One region of the Bradyrhizobium elkanii USDA 76 genome, then DNA from elsewhere that is predicted to be linked to it. Evidence: predicted binding sites of a transcription regulator. Region 1 holds the regulator's gene; each other region holds the start of a gene.
The links. Region 1 encodes PhoB, which activates phosphate uptake and scavenging genes when phosphate is short. Its sites were predicted from a motif close to TGTCATNNANCTGTCAT; they were not measured.
Positions count from the first base shown of each region.

Region 2: a site for PhoB is predicted at 2,664-2,680, ahead of JEY66_RS42075 (DUF2794 domain-containing protein). Genes of this name have one in related genera too.
Region 3: a site for PhoB is predicted at 1,816-1,832, ahead of ugpB (sn-glycerol-3-phosphate ABC transporter substrate-binding protein UgpB). Genes of this name have one in related genera too.
Region 4: a site for PhoB is predicted at 3,092-3,108, ahead of JEY66_RS26305 (DUF47 domain-containing protein). Genes of this name have one in related genera too.

Region 1 is NZ_CP066356.1:8,278,250-8,283,773, reverse strand. It holds gene pstB (phosphate ABC transporter ATP-binding protein PstB) at 1-198, shown strand, start outside; gene phoU (phosphate signaling complex protein PhoU) at 301-1,017, shown strand; gene phoB (phosphate regulon transcriptional regulator PhoB) at 1,163-1,873, shown strand; gene JEY66_RS39250 (GcrA family cell cycle regulator) at 2,113-2,625, opposite strand; gene JEY66_RS39245 (aspartate aminotransferase family protein) at 3,113-4,321, shown strand; gene argF (ornithine carbamoyltransferase) at 4,321-5,247, shown strand; gene JEY66_RS39235 (Hsp33 family molecular chaperone) at 5,439-5,524, shown strand, end outside.
Region 2 is NZ_CP066356.1:8,906,868-8,912,391, forward strand. It holds gene JEY66_RS42065 (ABC transporter permease) at 1-831, shown strand, start outside; gene JEY66_RS42070 (Bax inhibitor-1/YccA family protein) at 1,066-1,857, shown strand; gene JEY66_RS42075 (DUF2794 domain-containing protein) at 2,236-2,607, opposite strand; gene JEY66_RS42080 (DUF1223 domain-containing protein) at 3,149-3,910, opposite strand; gene acnA (aconitate hydratase AcnA) at 4,072-5,524, opposite strand, start outside.
Region 3 is NZ_CP066356.1:114,148-119,671, forward strand. It holds gene ugpA (sn-glycerol-3-phosphate ABC transporter permease UgpA) at 1-280, opposite strand, end outside; gene ugpB (sn-glycerol-3-phosphate ABC transporter substrate-binding protein UgpB) at 444-1,760, opposite strand; gene JEY66_RS00580 (CaiB/BaiF CoA transferase family protein) at 2,051-3,256, opposite strand; gene JEY66_RS00585 (organic hydroperoxide resistance protein) at 3,446-3,871, opposite strand; gene JEY66_RS00590 (MarR family winged helix-turn-helix transcriptional regulator) at 4,040-4,501, shown strand; gene JEY66_RS00595 (GIY-YIG nuclease family protein) at 4,518-4,757, opposite strand; tRNA gene JEY66_RS00600 (tRNA-Ala) at 4,890-4,965, opposite strand; gene JEY66_RS00605 (TIGR02300 family protein) at 5,061-5,468, opposite strand.
Region 4 is NZ_CP066356.1:5,392,433-5,397,956, reverse strand. It holds gene JEY66_RS26320 (ABC transporter substrate-binding protein) at 1-1,105, shown strand, start outside; gene JEY66_RS26315 (branched-chain amino acid ABC transporter permease) at 1,170-2,033, shown strand; gene JEY66_RS26310 (branched-chain amino acid ABC transporter permease) at 2,035-3,003, shown strand; gene JEY66_RS26305 (DUF47 domain-containing protein) at 3,148-3,792, shown strand; gene JEY66_RS26300 (inorganic phosphate transporter) at 3,893-4,897, shown strand; gene sugE (quaternary ammonium compound efflux SMR transporter SugE) at 4,956-5,270, opposite strand; gene JEY66_RS26290 (peptide chain release factor 3) at 5,424-5,524, shown strand, end outside.

The DNA of each region.
Region 1 (5,524 bases):
GAGGAGCTGATCCAGGAGCTCTCCGAGGACTACACGATCGCGATCGTCACCCACAACATGCAGCAGGCGGCGCGCGTCTCCGACAAGACCGCCTTCATGTATCTCGGTGAGCTGATCGAGTTCGACGACACCAACAAGATCTTCACCTCACCGAGCGATCGGCGCACCCAGGACTACATCACCGGCCGGTTCGGCTAGAGCATGATCCGGAAAAGTGGGAACCGGTTTTCCGATCGGATCATGCTAAAATTCAGGACACGAAACCATGATCCCCGGGATCATGGTTGAGGGAGACAAGCGATGGCTTCTGAACATACCGCCAAGGCATTCGACAGCGATCTGCAGGAGTTGACGCGCCTGGTCGCCGAGATGGGCGGCCTGGTCGAGCGGATGATTACCGAGTCGGTCGACGCGCTGATCCGTCGCGACGTCGCGCTCGGCAAGCGCGTGGTCGCCGCCGACATCGAGATCGACAATCTGCAGCGCAACATCGAAGAGCGCGCGGTGCTGACGATCGCGCGCCGCCAGCCGATGGCGATCGACCTGCGCGAGATCGTCAGCGCGATGCGTGTCGCGACCGACCTCGAGCGGATCGGCGACCTCGCCAAGAACATGGGCAAGCGCGTCGCGGCGCTGGAGAGCGATTTCCAGCCGCTGAAGCTGATCCGCGGCCTCGAGCACATGACCGACCTCGTGCTGTCGCAGGTCAAGTCGGTGCTCGACGCCTACGCCGCGCACGACCTGCCGGCGGCGATGAACGTCTGGAAGGGCGACGAGGAGGTCGATGCGATCTGCACCTCGCTGTTCCGCGAACTGCTCACCTACATGATGGAAGATCCGCGCAACATCTCGTTCTGCATCCATCTGATGTTCTGCGCCAAGAACATCGAGCGGATCGGCGATCACGCCACCAATATCGCCGAGACCGTGTTCTACATGATCGAGGGCCAGCAGATCACCGACAAGCGCCCGAAGGGGGACATGACCACTTTTGCCACCACGGTGCCGGGCAACTGAGGCATGATCGGCAAGTGCGGGACCGGCAAGAGCGAAACTGGATGATCCTCGCGACAAATCGTTTCCGCGGGGACTATGCTCAAGGAAGTAAGCGTTTCGGTTTGCGTCTGGGCAACGGATCACCACAGAGAAAGAACTTAAACCGATGAGCGCACGCATTCTGGTAGTCGAAGACGAGGAAGCGCTGACGACGCTGTTGCGCTACAACCTCGATGCGGAAGGCTACGATGTCGAGACGGTGGGGCGCGGCGACGATGCCGACACGAGGCTGAAGGAGCGCGTTCCCGACCTCGTGGTCCTCGACTGGATGCTGCCGGGCCTGTCCGGCATCGAGCTGTGCCGTCGCCTGCGGGCGCGGCCCGAGACCAAGCAGCTTCCGATCATCATGCTGACCGCGCGCGGCGAAGAAAGCGAGCGCGTGCGCGGACTTGCCACCGGCGCCGACGATTACATCGTCAAGCCGTTCTCGGTGCCGGAACTGCTGGCGCGGGTGAAGGGCCTGTTGCGCCGCGCGAGCCCGGAGCGGCTTGCGACCGTGCTGACCTATGGCGACATCGAGCTCGACCGCGAGAAGCGCCGCGTGGCGCGCTCCGGCCGCCCGATCGATCTCGGGCCGACCGAGTATCGCCTGCTCGAATTCTTCCTCGAGCATCCCGGCCGCGTGTTCAGCCGCGAGCAGCTGCTCGACAGCGTCTGGGGCCGCGACATCTACATCGATGAGCGCACCGTCGACGTGCATATCGGCCGCCTGCGCAAGCTGCTCAATCCCGGCCGCGAGCAGGATCCGATCCGCACCGTGCGCGGCGCCGGCTACGCGCTCGACGACCGCTTTGCCAAGGCCGAGCCGCAGCCGTAACGGGCGCGTGGCCATCGCAAGCCGCATCACCGGCGTCGTCCCGGCGAAAGCCGGGACCCATACGCCGCGGCCGGCGTAATCGGCACGTGGCCAGACGGCTTTCTAACAACACGCATTAGTGATTATGGGTCCTGGCTTTCGCCGGGACGACGCCGGTGATGTAATGGGCCACGAGCCACAAAAAAATCCCCGCTTTCGCGGGGATTTGTTTTTGAGTTCTTCCGTCTTTTCCCGAGTGCTCACTTGATCTGCGGTTTCGCCGACGGCCGGCGGCGATCGGCGGCGGGCTGGTAGGCGACGCGCGAGTGATGTGCGCAATAGGGCAAGCCGGCGAGCGCCTTGCCGCCGCAGAAGAAGAATTCCGGGCTCGAGGGATCGCCGACCGGCCAGTGACAGGTGGCCTCGTTGAGCTCGAGCAGCGACAGCCGCTGGCTCATCGGCACCACATTGTCGTAGGAGATCGGATCGGGCTCCATCTCGACCTCGAAGGCGTGCGCCAGCGCGGTGTTGCCGCGCGACACCGGCCGCGCTACCCGCATCATGTGCTGGGCGGGGCGGGCCTTGCGCTGCCGCGGCGCGGCCGTGGAGGGTGCCTTGGCGCGGCCGGAGAGGCCGAGCCGATGCACTTTGCCGATCACGGCGTTTCGCGTCACATTGCCAAGTTCCGCCGCGATCTGGCTGGCCGACAGGCCAGACTCCCAGAGCTTCTTCAGCTGCTCGACGCGATCGTCGGACCAGGTCAATACAGTCATCGCATTCTTCCCTTCGCGTAGCGCCGGCCAATCATTGGAGCGGCGCTGCGAGCCAATCTGGACAAATATCCCTGCGGCCAGAATCCCTTAGCCCTCGCCGGGCACGGTGTTGCGCCCGAACGTTTACGCGAGACACGAAGGCTACTTAGAGGGTCCAGTACCGCCGCACGAGATGTCGTACCCGACAGGCCAAACGCTACAATATGGCGTGACTCTGGCGCAAGAGTCCGCGGCCGTGCGTCCACATGTTCCCACACAGTTAAGCATCGCGATGAGGCTTTTCCACCGCACCGGAATGCTCCGGATTGCGCTCGTTTCGCATTGCAGGAAGGCCACTTCGTGGCGATTGACACTTACTGACCGCAGCATAGAATGCCCACCACGTGCCGCCCGCAAAGGCGGCCGTTTTGTTTTCCGAAGCTGGCCGTTGCTGCGCTGGCGTCAAGGCGCGCGGCAATTGTCGGCTTAAAAACCGTCAGTGAACGCCATGACCAACGCTGCCACGTCGCATCTGCTCCCCGTCTTCGCCAGGGTCGATCTCGGCTTCGAGCGCGGTGAGGGCGCCTGGCTGATCGCAACCAACGGCGACCGTTATCTCGATTTCACCTCGGGCGTCGCGGTCAACGCGCTCGGGCACGCGCATCCGCATCTGGTCAAGGCGCTGCAGGAACAGGCGACCAAGCTCTGGCACATGTCGAACCTGTTCAAGAGCCCGGACGGCGAGGCGCTTGCCGCGCGGCTGTGCGAGCAGAGCTTTGCCGACTTCGTGTTCTTCTGCAATTCCGGCGCCGAAGCGATGGAGGGCGTGATCAAGCTGGTCCGCCACTATCACTTCTCCAAGGGCCATGGCGAGCGCTACCGCATCATCACCTTCGAGGGCGCCTTCCACGGCCGCACGCTGGGCACGCTGGCGGCGACCGGCTCGACGAAATATCTCGAAGGCTTCGGCCCGCCGATGGACGGCTTCGACCAGGTGCCGCATGGCGACATCGAGGCGGTGAAGAAGGCGATCGGTCCACACACCGCCGGCATCCTGATCGAGCCGGTGCAGGGCGAGGGCGGCGTGCGCTCGGCGCCGCAGGCGTTCTTCAAGGCGCTGCGCGCGCTCTGCGACGAGCACGGCCTGCTGCTCGCCTTCGACGAGGTGCAGACCGGCATGGGGCGCACCGGCGAGCTGTTCGCCTACAAGCGCACGGGCGTCACGCCGGATGTGATGTCGCTGGCCAAGGCGCTCGGCGGCGGTTTCCCGATCGGCGCGGTGCTGGCGACCGCGCAGGCTGCGGCCGGCATGGCGCCCGGCTCGCACGGCTCGACCTTCGGCGGCAATCCGCTCGCGGTCGCCGCCGCCAATGCCGTGCTCGACGTCATGCTGAAACCCGGCTTCTTCGAACATGTGCAGAAGATGTCGCTCTTGCTCAAGCAGAAGCTCGCTTCCGTCGTCGACCGCTATCCCGGCGTGCTGTCGGAGGTGCGCGGCGAGGGGCTGTTGATCGGCGTCAAGGCGGTGGTGCCGTCGGGTGACCTGATCGCAGCACTGCGCAACGAGAAGCTGCTCACCGTCGGTGCCGGCGACAATGTGGTGCGGTTCCTGGCGCCGCTGATCGTGACCGAGGCCGAGATCGATACGTCGATCACCGCGCTCGAGCGCGCGTGCTCTGTACTGTCGGCGGCGCAGCCGAAGAAGGCGGCGGGATAATGAGCAAGCCGGTCCGTCACTTCCTCGATATCAACGAGCTGCCGCTCGGCGAGCTGCGCAACATGCTGTCCGCCGGCGCCGCCATGAAGGCGAAGCTGAAGGCGCACGAGAAGGGCAGGAAGCCGCTCGAAGGCAAGACGCTGGCGATGATCTTCGAGCGCCCGTCGACCCGCACAAGGGTGTCGTTCGACGTCGGCATGCGCCAGCTCGGCGGTGAATCCATCATGCTGACCGGTGCCGAGATGCAGCTCGGCCGCGGCGAGACCATCGCCGACACCGCACGCGTGCTGTCGCGCTATGTCGATGCGATCATGATCCGCATCCTCAACCATGACGCGCTGCTCGAGCTCGCTGCCCACGCCACCGTCCCCGTCATCAACGGCCTGACCCGGCGTTCGCATCCCTGCCAGGTGATGGCCGACCTCATGACCTATGAGGAAAATCGCGGCTCGATCGAAGGCAAGACCGTGGCCTGGACCGGCGACGACAACAACGTGCTGGCCTCCTGGGCGCATGCCGCCGAGCGGTTCAAGTTCCAGCTCAATGTCGCGACCCCGCCGGAACTGTCGCCGAAGAAGCCGATGCGCGACTGGATCAAGGCGACCGGCGCGCCGATCATGCTCGGCAGCGATCCGGAAGCCGCCGTGCGCGGCGCCGACTGCGTCGTCACCGATACCTGGGTGTCGATGGGCGACAAGGAGGGCGAGCATCGCCACAACGTGCTGCGGCCCTATCAGGTCAATGCCAAGCTGATGTCGCTCGCCAAGCCGGACGCACTGTTCATGCACTGCCTGCCCGCGCATCGCGGCGAGGAGGTCACCGACGAGGTGATCGACGGGCCGCAATCCGTGGTGTTCGACGAGGCGGAAAACCGCCTGCATGCGCAGAAGGGCATCCTGGCCTGGTGTTTCGACGCGGTCGCGTAGCGCCCATTCAATGCTGTCGTCCCGGCGAAGGCCGGGACCCATACGCTGCGGCCGATGAAAGAGGCACAAGGGGAGACGCCTTGTGCCGCGACAAAATCCCGTGGTCATAGGTCCCGGCCTGTGCCGGGACGACGATCTCGCGTTGAGTGAACCCCTTTCGTTTTGCGGTCCGAGACCCCAGATAGAGCGCCATGGTTTCACAATCCCCCGACATCAAAATCACGCCCGAGGCGCCGGTTCGCGCGCCCTCAGCCGTTCCTGTCGACGATGCCGTGCT
Region 2 (5,524 bases), 630 kb from region 1:
GATTCGGAATGGGTGCTGCAGAGCGACCGCGGCCTGACCTATACCGGCGAAGTTCCCAAGGGCTCGAAGATCGTCGAGGGCGAATGGTGGGGGCCGGACTACAGCGGCCCCCCGCTGGTCTCGATGGAGAAGAAGATCGCCGACGGCCTGTCCCTGAAGATCGGCGACGAGATCGTCGTCAACGTGCTCGGCCGCGACGTGCCGGCGAAGATCGCCAACTTGCGCAACATCGACTGGCAGGGCCTCGGCATCAATTTCGTGCTGGTGTTCTCGCCGAATGCCTTCAAGGGCGCGCCGCACAGCCATGTCGCGACCCTGACGGAACCACACGCCGATTCCGCGGACGATGCGCGCATCATCAAGCAGGTCGCCGACGCGTTCCCGATGGTGACCAGCGTGCGGGTCCGCGAGGCGCTGGAGACGGTCGGCAGCGTGGTCAGCAATCTGGTGCTGGCGATCCGCGGCGCCAGCGCCGTGACGCTGATCTCGGCGATCCTGGTGCTCGGCGGCGCGCTCGCGGCCGGACACCGCCACCGCGTCTATGACGCCGTGATTCTCAAGACGCTCGGCGCGACGCGGGTGCGATTGCTCGGCGCCTACGCGCTGGAGTATCTGATGATCGGTTTTGCAACCGCCGTGTTCGGGGTGATCGCCGGCTCGATCGCGGCCTGGCTGATCGTGACGCGGCTGATGACGCTGAGTTTTATCTGGCAGGCCGGCAGCGCCGCGCTGGTCGTGGTCGCCGCGCTGGTCGTCACGGTTGGACTGGGGCTCGCCGGGACGCTGCTCGCGCTAAACCAGAAGCCGGCCTCAGTGTTGCGGAATTTGTGACAAAATGTAGCGGCGCGAGCGCCGTTTTTGCCTATGATGCTAGGGCAGAGCGACATTCGGCCGCGCGTGGAAGCTTGCGTCGGATGTGTTAATTTCCCACATACCAATCGGGTCGGATAGTCGGTTTGAATGACACGGAATTAATGTTCCGCAAACCGAGCCATCTGAGATAGATTTACGACCGGCGCCGCAAATCCCTTGCGCTCCACCGGGACCAACCACGGGAATTCGACCATGTCGGACCTAGACCGCAACTACGCTTCTCCTTTCGGCCGGGCCGCCGGGCGCATTGACGCTGCGGCCGTCGACGCCGGTCTGCGCGCCTACATGCTGCGCATCTACAACTACATGAGCATCGGCCTGGCCATCACCGGCCTCGCCGCGCTCGGCGTCTACATGGGTGCGGTGACGACCGACCAGTCGGCCGCCGTCGCCAAGTTCGGCAACGCCTATCTGACGCAGTTCGGCTACGCGATGTTCGTGAGCCCGCTGAAGTGGCTGTTCATCCTCGCCCCTCTGGCGATGGTGTTCGTCATCTCGGCCGGCATCAACCGCCTGCAGCCCGCGACCGCCCAACTCCTGTTCTGGGTGTTCTCGGCGCTGATGGGTCTGTCGCTGTCGTCGATCTTCCTGGTGTACACGCACACTTCGATCGTGCGCGTGTTCTTCATCACCGCGGCGACGTTCGGTGCGCTGAGCCTCTACGGCTACACCACCAAGCGTGACATGAGCGGCATGGGCTCGTTCCTGTTCATGGGTCTGATCGGCATCATCATCGCGAGCCTGGTCAACCTGTTCCTGGCGAGCTCGGCGCTGCAGTTCATCGTGTCGGTGGTCGGCGTGCTGGTGTTCGCGGGCCTCACCGCCTGGGACACCCAGCGGCTGAAGAACGACTACATCTACGGCTACGCCTCGCAGGGTGGCGTGATGGCAGAGCGTGCGGCAATTACGGGTGCGCTGTCGCTCTACCTGAACTTCATCAACCTGTTCACGCTGCTCCTGCAGCTGCTCGGCCAGCGCGACTAAGCGCCTCGAGCGAGCCGATCAAATCCAAGCCCCGGCCATCCCGCCGGGGCTTTTCTCTTGGGCGAGGCGAGATGTAGCGTAGCCCGGATGAAGCGCAGCGAAATCCGGGGCAAGTTCATCCATGGCTTCGGCAGTCCCGGATTCCGCGGAGCCTGTCATCGGGCGCGCGTTCGCGCGACCCGTTGGCTCCATCCGGGCTACAAGCTTTTCGTTTGCGCGAGGCAAAAATAATGGCGAGGCCGCGCGAGGGCCGCACAACTGCGCCGGCGGATTAGCGGATTTGTAGCCCGGATGAGCGAAGCGATATCCGGGGAAGTTGTACCCGGGTGGTGAGATCCTCCCGGATGTCGCTTCGCTCATCCGGGCTACGAGAAATCCCTACACCAGCGACAGCTTGCGGTCGATCACGAGCAGCACGCGTTCGAGTTCATGGCCGCGGCGCAGGATCAGGCCGGTCGCGGAAATCACGCTGTACATGCCCTGCTTGCGCGCAAGCCGGGGGTCCTTCTCGATCCGGTAGATCGGCACTTCCGACGCGCGCCGGAACACCGAGAACACGGCACGGTCCTTCAGGAAGTCGATCGCATAGTCGCGCCACTCGCCGTCGGCGACCATGCGGCCGTAGAGATTGAGAATGCGGTTGAGCTCAAGTCGATCGAAAGTCACGCGGTTGGGCTGAGGAGTCGCGGCGGCGGTGCGCGCCGCGGCACGACTCCCGCTCGGATCAGTGTCCTCCGAGATCAAACTCATCGAGCGCCTCCTGTCACCTCGGTGACGATCGGGTTCCGAAGGCCCCTCTTCGGGATCGTCACGAGAGTGACATGATCGCGCTAAGCGAGGGGGCCCGCAAGGGGCCAATCGCAATGCAACCGGGCCTTAACCACCACCGCGCGCGGCGGATTGTCCGGAAAACCGCAGAGTCACGGGAACGTTAGCGGAATCATATTGCTGCCCCACTTCCGCCCATCGCCCGCCCCGCTGCCCTGCGAAAAGGAAATCCTGCGTTGGCCCGGTCCTTTCGGTTCCGGATTCCTCAGCCCCCAGCCCCCCGGGGCCGTCGGGATCGGGCCTGTTCGCAGGGGAGTCAAATCCCAACACTGGGCCAACGAAAGTTGGTCCTTTTTGTTTTTGGGACCTGTGCAAGCGAGACGCGCGCAAAGCCCCGGCGTCCTCCTTTCGGCAAATCACTGGATGCACGTTCGTCGCCATGCGCGGCTGCACGACAACATGCGCGCGGTCCAACGACGCGACGGGCGGAAGCCGGCGCACCGCGCTTGACCGCAGCGAGGCGCTAGTGAAGCGAGGTGAAGGCAGCGCCGAGCATCGGGCCCGGCTTCTCGCGGTTGCCGTCCTGGACGTACACCGCCGCAGCATCGACGCCGTCACGCGTGATGTTCTCCAGCGGCACGGTCCAGCTCCCGGACGAACCGTTCCAGTCACCGACCTTGAGGAGATTGCGCACCACGTTGTGGTAGGTGATCTCGCGGCCGCGGTTCTCGCCGCGCGCGATCGAGATCGGCACCGACTTCGAGATCGAGCAGATCCAGACCTCGCCGCGCGACACTGCGGGCGACTTCGATGCGGCGACCGACACGTTGATCTGCTTGCCGGTCAGCGTCATCGTCACCGGCACCGACATCACGCTGCCGCTCCTTTCGGTGCTCTTGATGGCGTCCTCGATACTGGCGCGATCGCTGCCGATCACATGCGCGGAGCCGTTGATCACGGCTTGCGGCGTGTAGACGTCGCGATCGCCGCGCACATGTGAATAGGCCTTCTGGCGCGCGCTGAAACGGGAATCGGCCAGCGTGTCCTTCCAGCCGAGATAATCCCAATAGTCGATCGGCATGCTCAGCGCGATGACGTTGGGGTCCTTCGCGAGGTCACCGATGATCTTGTCCGCGGGCGGACAGGACGAGCATCCCTGCGAGGTGAAGAGTTCGACGACGGCACGCGGATCGGCGTGGGCGGGGCGGATGATCGCGACGATTGCGCAGATACCAAGGGCGCTCGACCATCGCGAGATACAGTTATAGGCCATCATCGCTGTCATACTGCGAACCAGTCGTGATGATTTCCATCCGTAATTGTACGGAGCATGAAGTCTGTCCCTGAACTTGCGTGCCCCAAAACGCGAGAAAGCGGCCTTTTCATAGGCCGCCTTCTTTTTAGTCGCTACTCACTAAGCGGTGAGGCACCGATCACAAATCCGCGTTAGGCCGCGAGTTTCCGCAGCACATAATGCAGGATGCCGCCGTTGCGATAGTAATCGAGCTCGTCCAGCGTATCGATGCGGCAGAGCAGCGGGACATCCTTCTTGCCGCCGTCGGCGGCGACGATTTCGGCCGTCAGCGTCTGGCGCGGCTTCAAATCGCCTTGCAGCCCGCCGATCGTGACCTTTTCGTCGCCCTTGAGGCCGAGCGAGGACCACGACGTGCCGTCCTGGAAGGTGAGCGGAAGCACACCCATGCCGACCAGGTTGGAGCGATGGATGCGCTCGAAGCTCTGGCAGATCACCGCCCGGACGCCGAGCAGGCGCGTGCCCTTCGCGGCCCAGTCGCGCGACGAGCCGTTGCCGTATTCGGCGCCGGCGAACACCACCAGCGGCACGCCTTCCGCCTGGTACTTCATCGCGGCGTCGTAGATCGACATCTGCTCGCCGTCGGGCCAGTGCTTGGTCAAACCGCCTTCCGGAATATTGCCGTCGGCACCCTTCAGCATGAAGTTCTTGATGCGGATGTTGGCGAAGGTGCCGCGCATCATCACTTCATGGTTGCCACGCCGCGTGCCGTACTGGTTGAAGTCGGCGGGGCGCACCTGGTGCTCGCTGAGGAACTTGCCGGCGGGCGAGGTCAGCTTGATCGAACCGGCCGGCGAGATGTGGTCGGTGGTGATCTTGTCGCCGAACATCGCGAGGATCCGTGCATCGACCACGTCGGTGACCGGGTCGGGCTGCTTCTTCATGCCCTCGAAGTAGGGCGGGTTCTGCACATAGGTCGAGCTCATGTTCCAGCGATAGGTCTCGCTTTCCGTGGTCTTGATCTTGCGCCAGTTGGTATCGCCCTTGAACACGTCGGCGTACTTCTTCTTGAAGATCGTCGCGGTGACGTACTTCTTCATGAAGGCGTTGATCTCCTTGGCGGTCGGCCAGATGTCCTTGAGGAACACCGGCTTGCCGTCCTTGCCGATGCCGAGCGGCTCGACTGCGAGATCCTTGGTCACGGTGCCGGCAAGCGCATGCGCGACGACGAGCGGCGGCGAAGCGAGGTAGTTCGCCTGCACGTCGGGCGAGACGCGGCCTTCGAAGTTGCGGTTGCCCGACAGCACGGCGGCGGCGACGATGCCGTTTTCATTGATCGACTTCGAGATATCTTCGGGCAGCGGGCCGGAATTGCCGATGCAGGTGGTGCAGCCGAAGCCGACCAGGTTGAAGCCGACCTTGTCGAGATCGGCCTGCAGGCCGGAGTTGGCGAGATACTCCGCCACCACCTGGCTGCCCGGCGCGAGCGAGGTCTTCACCCACGGCTTGGCCTTGAGGCCCTTGGCGGCGGCCTTGCGCGCCAAGAGGCCGGCGCCGATCAGCACGCTCGGATTGGAGGTGTTGGTGCAGGAGGTGATCGCCGCGATGACGACGTCGCCATGGCCGAGATCAAAATCACGGCCCTCG
Region 3 (5,524 bases), 950 kb from region 1:
CCGCGAGCAGCAGCGCGAAGGACAGCGAGGAGACCGCGATCGCGAACGAGAACACGAAGGTTCGGACGATCGCCGCGAAATAGGCCGGCTCCTTGAACAGCTCGAGATAGTTCTCGAACCAGACGAAGCTGGTGGAGAGGCCGAAAGCGTCCTGCAGCAGGAAGGATTGGATCACCGCCTGCACGGCCGGCCAGTAGAAAAAGATCAGGACGATCGCGAGTTGCGGGGCAACCAGCGCGTAAGGCAACAGCTTTGACCGGAAAATCGCTTGCTTTTGCATGGGCTCGGAAGAAGGGCAGGCCGCGGATGCGGCCTGCCGGTTGATGGCCCTAAAGCGCGATGAGATGAGGTCGGATCGTCATCGCGCTTTAGCTTGTCGTCAGGGCATGATCTTTTCGGAAAACCGCTGCGCGCTTTTCCGGATCATGCCCGAAGGCATCATGTCAGCGGACGGCGGTCTTTTCAAACTGCCGCAGCATCTGGTTGCCGCGCTCGACGGCGGCGTCCAGCGCCTGCTTGGCAGTCTTCTTGCCGGCCAGCGCCTGCTCGATCTCCTCCGACCACATGTCGCGCAGCTGCACCATGTTGCCGAGGCGCAGGCCGCGAGAATTCGCGGTCGGCTCCTTGTTGGTGAGCTCGAGCAGCGGGGTCTCGAGATAGGGCTGGTCCTTGTAGAAGCCCTCTTCCTTGGCCTTGGCATAGGCGGCCTTGGTGATCGGCAGATAGCCCGAGGCCTTGTGGATCCAGATTTGGCGGTCCGTGTCCGAGAGGAAGGTCAGGAACTTGGCCACGCCCTTGTATTCCTCGGCCGACTTGCCGCCCATCACCCAGAGCGAGGCGCCGCCGATGATCGAATTCTGCGGCGCGCCCTTGGCGTCGGGATAATACGGCATCGGCGCCGCGGTGAAGTTGAACTTGGCCTGCGCCTTGACGTTGCCGAAGAAGGCCGACGAGGTCAGGTAGATCGGGCACTCGCCCGAGGTGAAGCGGCCTTCGCCGGTGTTGGTGCGGCCGGCATAGTCGTAGGTCTTGTCCTTCTGCAACTCGACGAGGTTCTCGAGATGCTTGACCTGCAGCGGGCCGTTGAATTCGAGCACGGTGTCGAAGCCGTCGAGGCCATTGGCCTTGCTGGCGAGCGGCACATTGTGCCAGGCCGAGAGCTGTTCGAGATTGACCCAGGTGACCCACGAGCCGGAGAAGCCGCAGGTGGCGTAGCCGGCCGCCTTCAGCTTCTTGGCGTCGTCGAACACTTGCGGCCAGGTCTTCGGAATCTCCGCGATGTTGGCCTTCTTCAGCGCATCGAGATTGACCCACATCACCGTCGACGACGAGTTGAAGGGGAACGACAGCATCTCGCCCTTCGAGGTCGAGTAGTAGCCGGTGATCGCGGGCAGATAGACGCTCGGGTCGAACTTCTCGCCGGCGTCGGCCATCAGCTTGTAGACCGGTTTGACGGCGCCGGTGGCGGCCATCATCGTCGCGGTGCCGACCTCGAACACCTGCATGATATGCGGCGCGTTGCCGGCGCGGAACGCGGCGATGCCGGCGTTCATGGTGTCGGCGTAGCCGCCCTTGTAGGTCGGGATCACCTTGTAGTCGGATTGCGAGGCGTTGAAGTCGTTGGCCAGCTTGACGATGACGTCGTTGTTGGCGCCGGTCATCGCGTGCCACCACTGGATCTCGGTCACCGCAAACGCGGGCGACGCGAATGCAAGCGCGGCAGCGGCTGCCGCAGCAGCGCCTAGTCGTCGAAAGATCATCAAAACCCCTCCCAATTGGAACGTCGTCTTTCGTTGCGCGCGTTATCAGCGCCGGATGACGTTCAAATGACCGTATAAACGAAAGTCATGGTAGGGGGGAAGCCGAAGCGAAGGGAAGCGGTAAAAAAGGCGAAGACCGCAGCCGCCTCCGTGCGGTGCAGCGCCAGACGCGACGTTGCACCGCAGTGTTGATGCGTCGGCCGGTTCGAAACGGGCCGACGCTCCAGCTTTGTCCTGACGCGAACCGGTGCCCATCCCGCATCACGTGCGGGACAGGCTCGAAAACGCCTTTAGCGCTTGCGCTGGGGACCGCAGACCACGCCCTTCTCAACCAGGCCGTTGATCTCGTCCTTGGAGTAGCCGAACTCGCCGAGCACTTCCGCGGCGTGCTGGCTGAACTTCGGCGGTGTGCGGCGCAGGTTCGGCTTGGTACGTTCGAGGCGGATCGGCGAGGCGACGCCCTTGTACCAATCCTTCTCGATGACGTCGCCGCGATGGATGGTGTGCGGGTTGGTCAGCGCCTGGTCGATCTTCTGCACCGGGCCCGCCGGCAGGCCGGCAGCGAGCAGCCGGTTGCACAGCGGCTCGGCCTCGTGCTGGCTGAATACCGCTGCCAGCTCGGCGCGGAGCGCATCGCGGTTGGCGATGCGGTCCTTGTTGCGGGCAAAGCGCGGATCGGTGCCGAGCTCCGGCTTGCCGATCTCCTTGGCGAGCTTGCGGAAGGTGCCGTCATTGCCGACGCCGATGAAGATGTTGTCGGTCTTGGTCGGGAAGATCGCGTACGGCACGAGGTTGGGATGCTCGTTGCCGGTCAGCGACGGCGGCTTGCCATGCATGAAATAGTTCGCGGTGTGCGGATGCATGATCGCGAGCCCGGTCTCGTACAGCGTGGTCTCGATGAACTGGCCGAGACCCGAGCGCTGCCGCTCCGACAGCGCCATCAGGATGCCGATCGTGGCGTAGAGCCCGGTGGTGATGTCGACCAGCGGCACGCCGATCCGCATCGGGCCGCTCTCCGGCGAGCCGGTCGCCGCGATCATGCCGGTCATCGCCTGGATGATCGCGTCATAGCCGGGATTGCCGCCGCGCGGGCCGTCGGCGCCGAAGCCGGAGATCCGGCAATGCACGAGGCGCGGAAATTTCGCGCGCAGCACGTCGTTGCCGATGCCCCACTTGTCGAGCGTGCCCGGCTTGAAATTCTCGATCAGCACGTCGGCGGTCTCGAGCATCTTCATCAGCACCGCGCGTCCGCCCTCGGAAGCGAGGTCGAGGCCGATCGAGCGCTTGTTGCGGTTGATGCCGACGAAATAGGCCGCGTCCTCGTCATGGAACGGAGGACCCCAGTCGCGCACCTCGTCGCCGGCGGGCGGCTCGACCTTGATCACGTCGGCGCCGTGGTCGGCGAGAATCTGGGTGCAATACGGACCGCCGAGCACGCGCGTCAGATCGATCACGCGCAGGCCGGTCATCGCGCCCGTAGCCGCTGGGGTATTCATGGAAGCAACCTTCGCTCAGTTGGGATCAGATAACGAGGGTCCCAGAGCTAACGGTCTTCAGCCGGGGCAGCAATGCTTCCGTCGGCGCAGGCCCATGCAGCAGGCGGCGCATGCGTTCGCCAAGCGAACCGGCCGCTGAAAGAGCGATGGTCCGCCACGTGTCGCGGCGGACCATTGCGTGATGTGGAATTAGACGACGCTCAGCTTGACGTCGACATTGCCGCGGGTCGCGTTGGAATAGGGGCACACCTGGTGGGCCTTCTCGACCAGCGCTTCGGCATCGTTGCGGGCGAGGCCGGGCAGCGACACTGCGAGCTCGACGGCGAGGCCGAAGCCGCCTTCCGAGCGCGGGCCGATGCCGACCGTCGAGGTCACCGAGGCGTCGGCGGGAACCTTGGGGCCGCCCTGCGAGGCCACGAACTTCATTGCGCCGATGAAGCAGGCGGCATAGCCGGCGGCGAACAGCTGCTCCGGATTGTTGCCGGCGCCGCCGCCGCCACCGAGCTCCTTCGGGGTCGTGAGCTTGACGTCGAGCGCGCCGTCGAGCGTTGCCGCATGGCCGTCGCGGCCGCCGGTTGCCTTGGCGCTGGTCTTGTAGAGCACGTTGACAGACATCGTGGTCTCCCTTGGTGGGTTGGGCTTGAATTCGACGATCGATGTCTTGCACGCAAATAGATTGCGCGCAATATAAAACATGCGGCCTCACATTTAATTGTTCGCAATTGAATTCGCGGTCCCGTGAGCCCAGAATGACGCGGAAACGAGATGGATTCGATGGGAATCATGGCCAGGAAACCGACGGCGGCGGATCAGGCGCTGCGGCTCGATAACCAGATCTGCTTTGCGGTCTATTCGACCGCGCACGCCTTCAACCGCGTCTACAAGCCGCTGCTCGACCGGCTCGGGCTGACCTATCCGCAGTATCTCGTGATGCTGGCGCTGTGGGAGCGCGACGACGTGGCGGTGAAGGACCTCGGCGAGCGCCTGTTCCTGGATTCCGGCACGCTGACGCCGCTCTTGAAGCGGCTGGAGGCGGCGGAGTTGATCAGGCGGACCCGCAGCACCGCGGACGAGCGCGTGGTGCTGATCGCGCTGACGCCGCAGGGCCACGCGCTGCGCGAAAAGGCCAGGGCTGTGCCGCAGTCGATCCTCGCGGCCTCGGACTGCACCGTTGGCGAACTGATGGCGATGAAGGACGAGATCGTCGCGCTGCGCGACCGTCTGAATGCGGTGCTGGGGGAGTAGGGGGCGGGCGGGGCGGTTAGAGGCGCTTCTTGGCGAAGGCGCGGCCGGAGTGGGATTTGAGATATTTCTCGAAGGCCAACGCTTTGTACTTGTCGGGAAATGCGCAGTACCAGACCAATTCCCACGGCATAAATTTTGAGGTGTGCGCCGATTTGCCGGCGTTGTGCCCAGGAATCCGGCGCTTCAGATCTTCGGTCGCGCCGACATATTCCTGATCAGGGAAATTGATGCTGCGGAGGATGTAGACGTACCACATTCGCATCCACTGAAGCCGGACGGGAGTAGAGTCCTTGGCAGTCCGTCTTCGCCCTTCGGGCTACGCCGGACACCACGCTTCGCCCTTCAGGCAACTCGTGGCTGCGCCACGCGTAGCCCGAAGGGCGAAGCGTGGTGGAGCCAGGCGGGATCGAACCGCCGACCTCTTGCATGCCATGCAAGCGCTCTCCCAGCTGAGCTATGGCCCCTTATCCAGTTGGGATGATCCTGGGGGATCGATCCCGGCCCGCGCGGCCTGGACGACTCGCGCGGCAGCACCGTTGATCATAGATCGGCGCCGATCTCAAGTCTCTTCGTCGCCGCCGACGTCACCAATAATGTCGGTGACGTCCTCATCGCCCTCTTCCTCGTCGGCGATGAAGGTCGAATCGTCGTCGTCATCGTCGTCGATGGTCTCATCGACCTCGATATCGTCCTCGGATTCGGGAACCTGGGCCTTGACCTTCCCGGTGTTCTCCTCGGCATCGGCCTCCTCGAGCGAGACCATCTCTTCGGCCTCGGCGGGCTCCGGCATGTCGGCTGCGGTCGCGGGCGAACTGACGGTGGCGCCGCGGCCCCGCGCCGGGGCGACCGGCGCGATCGGCACGACTTCGCCGGTATAGGGCGAGATCACCGGATTCTTGTTGAGGTCGTAGAACTTCTTGCCCGTGGTCGGGCAAATGCGCTTGGTTCCGAGCTCGGACTTGGCCACGTGGTAATCCCAGAATTTTCCTGAAAAACGGAGCTTCACTTGGCTAGTTGAGAGGC
Region 4 (5,524 bases), 2.9 Mb from region 1:
CCTCTACGCCGATCTCGCCGGCCCCGGCTCGACGCTGGCGGCGCAGATGGCGATCGAGGACTCCGGCCTCAAGGCCAAGGGCTGGACCATCGACCTGATCTCCGGCGATCACCAGAACAAGCCGGATATCGGCACCACCATCGCCCGCCAGTGGTTCGACGTCGACAAGGTCGACACCATCGTCGACGTGCCGAATTCCGGCGTCGCGCTCGCGGTCAACAACGTGGTGAAGGAAAAGAACGGCGTCTACATCAATTCGGGCGCCGCCACTTCCGATCTCACCAACGCGCAGTGCTCGCCGAATACGGTGCACTGGACCTACGACACCTACATGCTCGCCCACGCCACCGGCCAGGCGCTGGTGAAGGCGGGCGGGGACACCTGGTTCTTCCTCACCGCGGATTACGCGTTCGGCGCCGCGCTCGAGCGCGACACCACGTCCGTCGTCACCGCCAATGGCGGCAAGGTGGTCGGCGGCGTCAAGCATCCGCTCAACACCGCCGACTTCTCCTCCTTCCTGCTGCAGGCGCAGGCCTCCAAGGCCAAGATCATCGGCCTCGCCAATGCCGGCGGCGACACCACCAACTCGATCAAGCAGGCGGCCGAGTTCGGCATCGTCAAGGGCGGCCAGAAGCTCGCGGCGCTGCTGCTGTTCCTCACCGACGTCAAGGCGATCGGGCTCGAGACCGCGCAGGGCCTCAACTTCACCGAGACGTTCTACTGGGACCTCAACGACAAGACCCGCGCCTTCTCCAAGCGCTTCTCGGAGCGGATGAAGAACAGCGCGCCCCCGACCATGGTGCAGGCCGGCGTCTATGCGGGCCTCATCCATTACTTCAAGGCGCTGGAAGCGCTCGGCGGCAATCCGCATGACGGCGCCAAGGTGGTCGCGAAGATGAAGACGATCCCGACCGACGATCCGCTGTTCGGCAAGGGCGAGGTCGAGGCCAACGGCCGCGTCACCCACGACGCCTATCTGTTCGAAGTGAAGAAGCCCTCGGAGTCCAAGGGACCGTGGGACTTCTACAAGCTGGTCGGCACCGTGCCGGGCAACCAGGCCTTCACGCCGCTCGACAAGAGCACCTGCCCGCTTCTGAAGAAGTGACGATCATGCCCGCCGGCCATGGGCGTGGCCGGCGGGCTTCATCTATCTAGCGAAAGCTCATTCGATGCAGGCTCTCTACGCACAGCTTCTGGTGGGACTGATCAACGGCTCGTTCTACGCGCTGCTCAGTCTGGGGCTCGCCGTCATCTTCGGCATGCTCAACATCATCAATTTCGCGCATGGCGCGCTCTACATGATGGGCGCCTTCGTGGCGTATTTCCTGCTCAACCTGGGCGGCATCAATTACTGGTGGGCGCTGATCATCGCACCCGTCGTGGTCGGCATCTTCGGCATGATCCTCGAGCGGACCATGCTGCAATGGCTGACCGGCCTCGACCATCTCTACGGACTGCTGCTGACCTTCGGCATCGCGCTGATCGTGCAGGGCGTGTTCCAGAACTATTTCGGCTCCTCGGGCCTGCCTTACTCGATCCCGGATCAGCTCAAGGGCGGCGTCAATCTCGGCTTCATGTTCTTGCCGATCTATCGCGGCTGGGTCGTCATCTTCTCGCTCGTGGTGTGCCTTGCGACCTGGTTCCTGATCGAGAAGACGCAGCTCGGCGCCTACCTGCGCGCCGCCACCGAGAACCCGACGCTGGTGCGCGCATTCGGCATCAACGTGCCGCGCATGATCACGCTGACCTACGGGCTCGGCGTCGGTCTTGCCGCGCTCGCCGGCGTGCTGTCGGCGCCGATCAACCAGGTCCGCCCGCTGATGGGCGCCGATCTCATCATCGTGGTGTTCGCGGTGGTCGTGATCGGCGGCATGGGCTCGATCATGGGCTCGATCATCACCGGCTTCGCGCTCGGCGTGATCGAGGGACTGACCAAGTATTTTTATCCCGAGGCCTCCAACACCGTGGTGTTTGTCCTGATGGTGGTGGTGTTGCTGGTGAAGCCAACGGGACTGACGGGACGGGCGGCTTGATATGTCAGCATTGACCGACGATACACTTCCGATCACGCCGCGCGCGATGCGCGACGAGATGATCGTATTCGCCGCGATGGCGCTGCTGCTGGCGATCGTGCCGTGGACGGGGATCTATCCGTTCTTCGTCATGCAGGCGCTGTGCTTCGCGCTGCTCGCCTGCGCCTTCAACCTCCTGATCGGCTATGGCGGCCTGCTGTCGTTCGGCCACGCGATGTTCCTCGGCACCGCCGGTTACGTCTCGGCGCACGCGCTGAAGGTGTGGGGGCTGTCGCCGGAGCTCGGCATCCTGGTCGGCACCGCGGCCGCGGCCTTGCTCGGCCTCGTCACCGGCTTCATCTCGATCCGCCGCCAGGGCATCTATTTCTCGATGATCACGCTGGCGCTGTCGCAGCTGCTCTACTTCATCTACCTGCAGGCGCCGTTCACCCATGGTGAGGACGGCATCCAGGGCATCCCGCAGGGCCACCTGCTTGGCATCTTCGACCTGTCGAAGCCGATGGTGCTCTACTACGTCGTGCTGGTCGGCTTCCTCGCCGGCTTCCTGCTGATCTACCGCACCATCAACTCGCCGTTCGGCGAGGTGCTGAAGTCGATCCGCGAGAACGAGCCGCGGGCGATCTCGCTCGGCTACAAGACCGACCAGTACAAGATGCTGGCCTACATCCTGTCGGGCACGCTGGCGGGCTTTGCCGGTTCGCTGAAGGTGTTCGTGGCGCAGAATGCCTCGCTCACCGACGTGCACTGGTCGATGTCAGGTGAAATCGTGCTGATGACGCTGGTCGGCGGTCTCGGCACCATCTTCGGTCCGGTGGTCGGCGCCTTCGTGATCATCGCCATGCAGCAATATCTCGCCGGTTTCGGCCAGTGGGTGACGGTGATCCAGGGCGTGATCTTCGTGGCCTGCGTGCTGCTGTTCCGGCGTGGCCTGGTCGGTGAACTGGCCCATTTGCTGCGGCGGTCGCTGTAGGGCAGGTCTCGGCGATTTTCGTCCACATAGCGGTGGACGACCGCCCGTTTGGGCGGTCGATCCCGATGTTTTCCCCGCCAGATGCTCTATGACAGTTCTGTGACAGCCGCTAAAAGGGCTGTCCCGGAACGATGGAACTGAGACATGCTGCGGTGGTTTCGCGCCTTCCTGCCCAAGGAAGAGCGCTTTTTCGACCTGTTCGCCCGCCACGCCCAGACCTCGGTGCAGTGCGCGTTGGCGTTGCAGGACATGCTGAAGGGCGGGGAGGAGACACCTGTCTTTTGCCAGCGCGTCAATCAGTTCGAGAACGACGCCGATAGCGTTACCCGCGAGGTGCTGACCGCGGTTCGCCGCACCTTCATCACCCCGTTCGATCGCGGCGATATCAAGAACCTGATCACCTCGATGGACGACGCGGTCGACCAGATGCAGGCGACCGCGAAGGCGGTGATGCTGTTCGAGGTGCGCGAGTTCGAGCCGCCGATGCGCGAGATCGGCACGCTGATCGTGGAATGCGCCAATCTGGTCGTCCGCGCGCTACCCTTGTTGCAGGGCATCGGCCAGAACGTCTCGATGCTGACCCAGATCACCGAGGAGCTGACCAAGCTCGAGGGCCGGGTCGACGATCTCCATGATATCGGGCTCAAGGAATTGTTCCTGAAGCACCGCGACGCCAACACCATGGACTTCATCGTCGGCGCCGAGATCTACGATCACCTCGAGAAGGTCGCCGACCGCTTCGACGACGTCGCCAACGAGATCAACTCCATCGTGATCGAGCAAGTCTGAGCATGATCCGGAAAAGTGTGATGAGGTTTTCCCCGCGACGAACGCGAAGCGTTTGCGCGGAGATCATGCTCAACAAAGCACAATAGAGCGGGGCCATCACGTGGACGCCACGCTAGGTCTTCCCGTTCTGACCATCCTGATCGCGGTCGCGCTGCTGTTCGACTTCCTGAACGGCCTGCACGATGCCGCCAACTCGATCGCGACCATCGTCTCGACCCGCGTGCTGCGGCCGCAATATGCGGTGTTCTGGGCGGCCTTCTTCAACTTCGTCGCCTTCGCAGTCTTCGGCCTGCACGTTGCCAATACGATCGGTACCGGGATCATCGACCCGTCGGTGGTGGACGCGACCGTGATCTTCGCAGCATTGGTCGGCGCGATCGTCTGGAACGTGATCACCTGGGGGCTCGGGATTCCCTCGTCGAGCTCGCACGCGCTGATCGGCGGCCTGGTCGGCGCCGGCATGGCGAAGGCGGGCGTTTCGGCGGCGGTGTGGAGCGGGCTCTCCAAGACCCTGCTCGCGATCGTGCTGTCGCCGCTGGTCGGCTTCCTGCTCGCGCTGGTGCTGGTCGCGATCGTGTCCTGGCTTTCGGTGCGCTCGACGCCGTTCGCGGTCGATCGCGCTTTCCGCATCCTGCAATTCGCCTCGGCCTCGCTCTATTCGCTCGGCCATGGCGGCAATGACGCGCAAAAGACCATGGGCATCATTGCCGTGCTGCTCTATTCGCAGGGCCATCTCGGCGACAAATTCGAAATTCCGTTCTGGGTCGTGCTGGCCTGCCAGAGCGCGATGGCGCTGGGCACGCTGATGGGCGGCTGGCGGATCGTCCGCACCATGGGGCTGCGGATCACCAAGCTGACGCCGATGCAGGGCTTTTGCGCCGAAACCGGCGGCGCTGCGACACTGTTCATGGCGACCTATCTCGGGGTTCCCGTATCGACCACGCACACCATCACCGGCGCCATCGTCGGCGTCGGCGCGGCACGGCGGCTCTCCGCCGTGCGCTGGAATGTGGCGAGCTCGATCGTCTACGCCTGGGTGATCACGATCCCGGCGTCGGCCGCGGTCGCAGCCGCGACCTATTGGGCGGTGCAGATTCTGAAGTAGCGTTTTCGAGCGACGTGGAAGCCGGTTCGCGTTAGCAAAACGCGTCCGAAAGAAGTCATCAGCCGACCAGCTTCAGCCCGGCGATGCCGGCAACGATCAGCCCGATGCTGGCCAGCCGCATCGCGGTCGCGGGTTCACCGAGCAGGATGATGCCGAGCGCCGCGGTGCCGACCGCGCCGATCCCGGTCCAGACCGCATAGGCGGTTCCAATCGGCAGCGTCTTGAGCGCGAGGCCGAGCAGGATCACGCTGCCGGCCATCGCCGCCAGCGTCAGCACCGACGGCACCAGCCGCGAGAAACCTTCGGTATATTTCAGCCCGATCGCCCAGCCGATCTCGAGCAGGCCAGCGGTGAACAGAATGGTCCAAGCCATCACGAACCCTCCAGATAAGGCAGGGTCGTCCCCGCGAATGGTATGGTGAGCAGAAGGTCGTCCTTCCGGTGCCTATATGGGGACGGTGCGGCCGTTCCGCATTGCGACAAAACGCCCTTGATTGCGCCCGTTTTCCCTGCCAAATGCCCCGCCATGTCCGACATTTCAGTTTCAGCCGAATCGCCGTCCCGCTCGCCGCTTTCAGAGGAAGTGGCGCGACGGCGCACCTTTGCGATCATCTCGCACCCGGACGC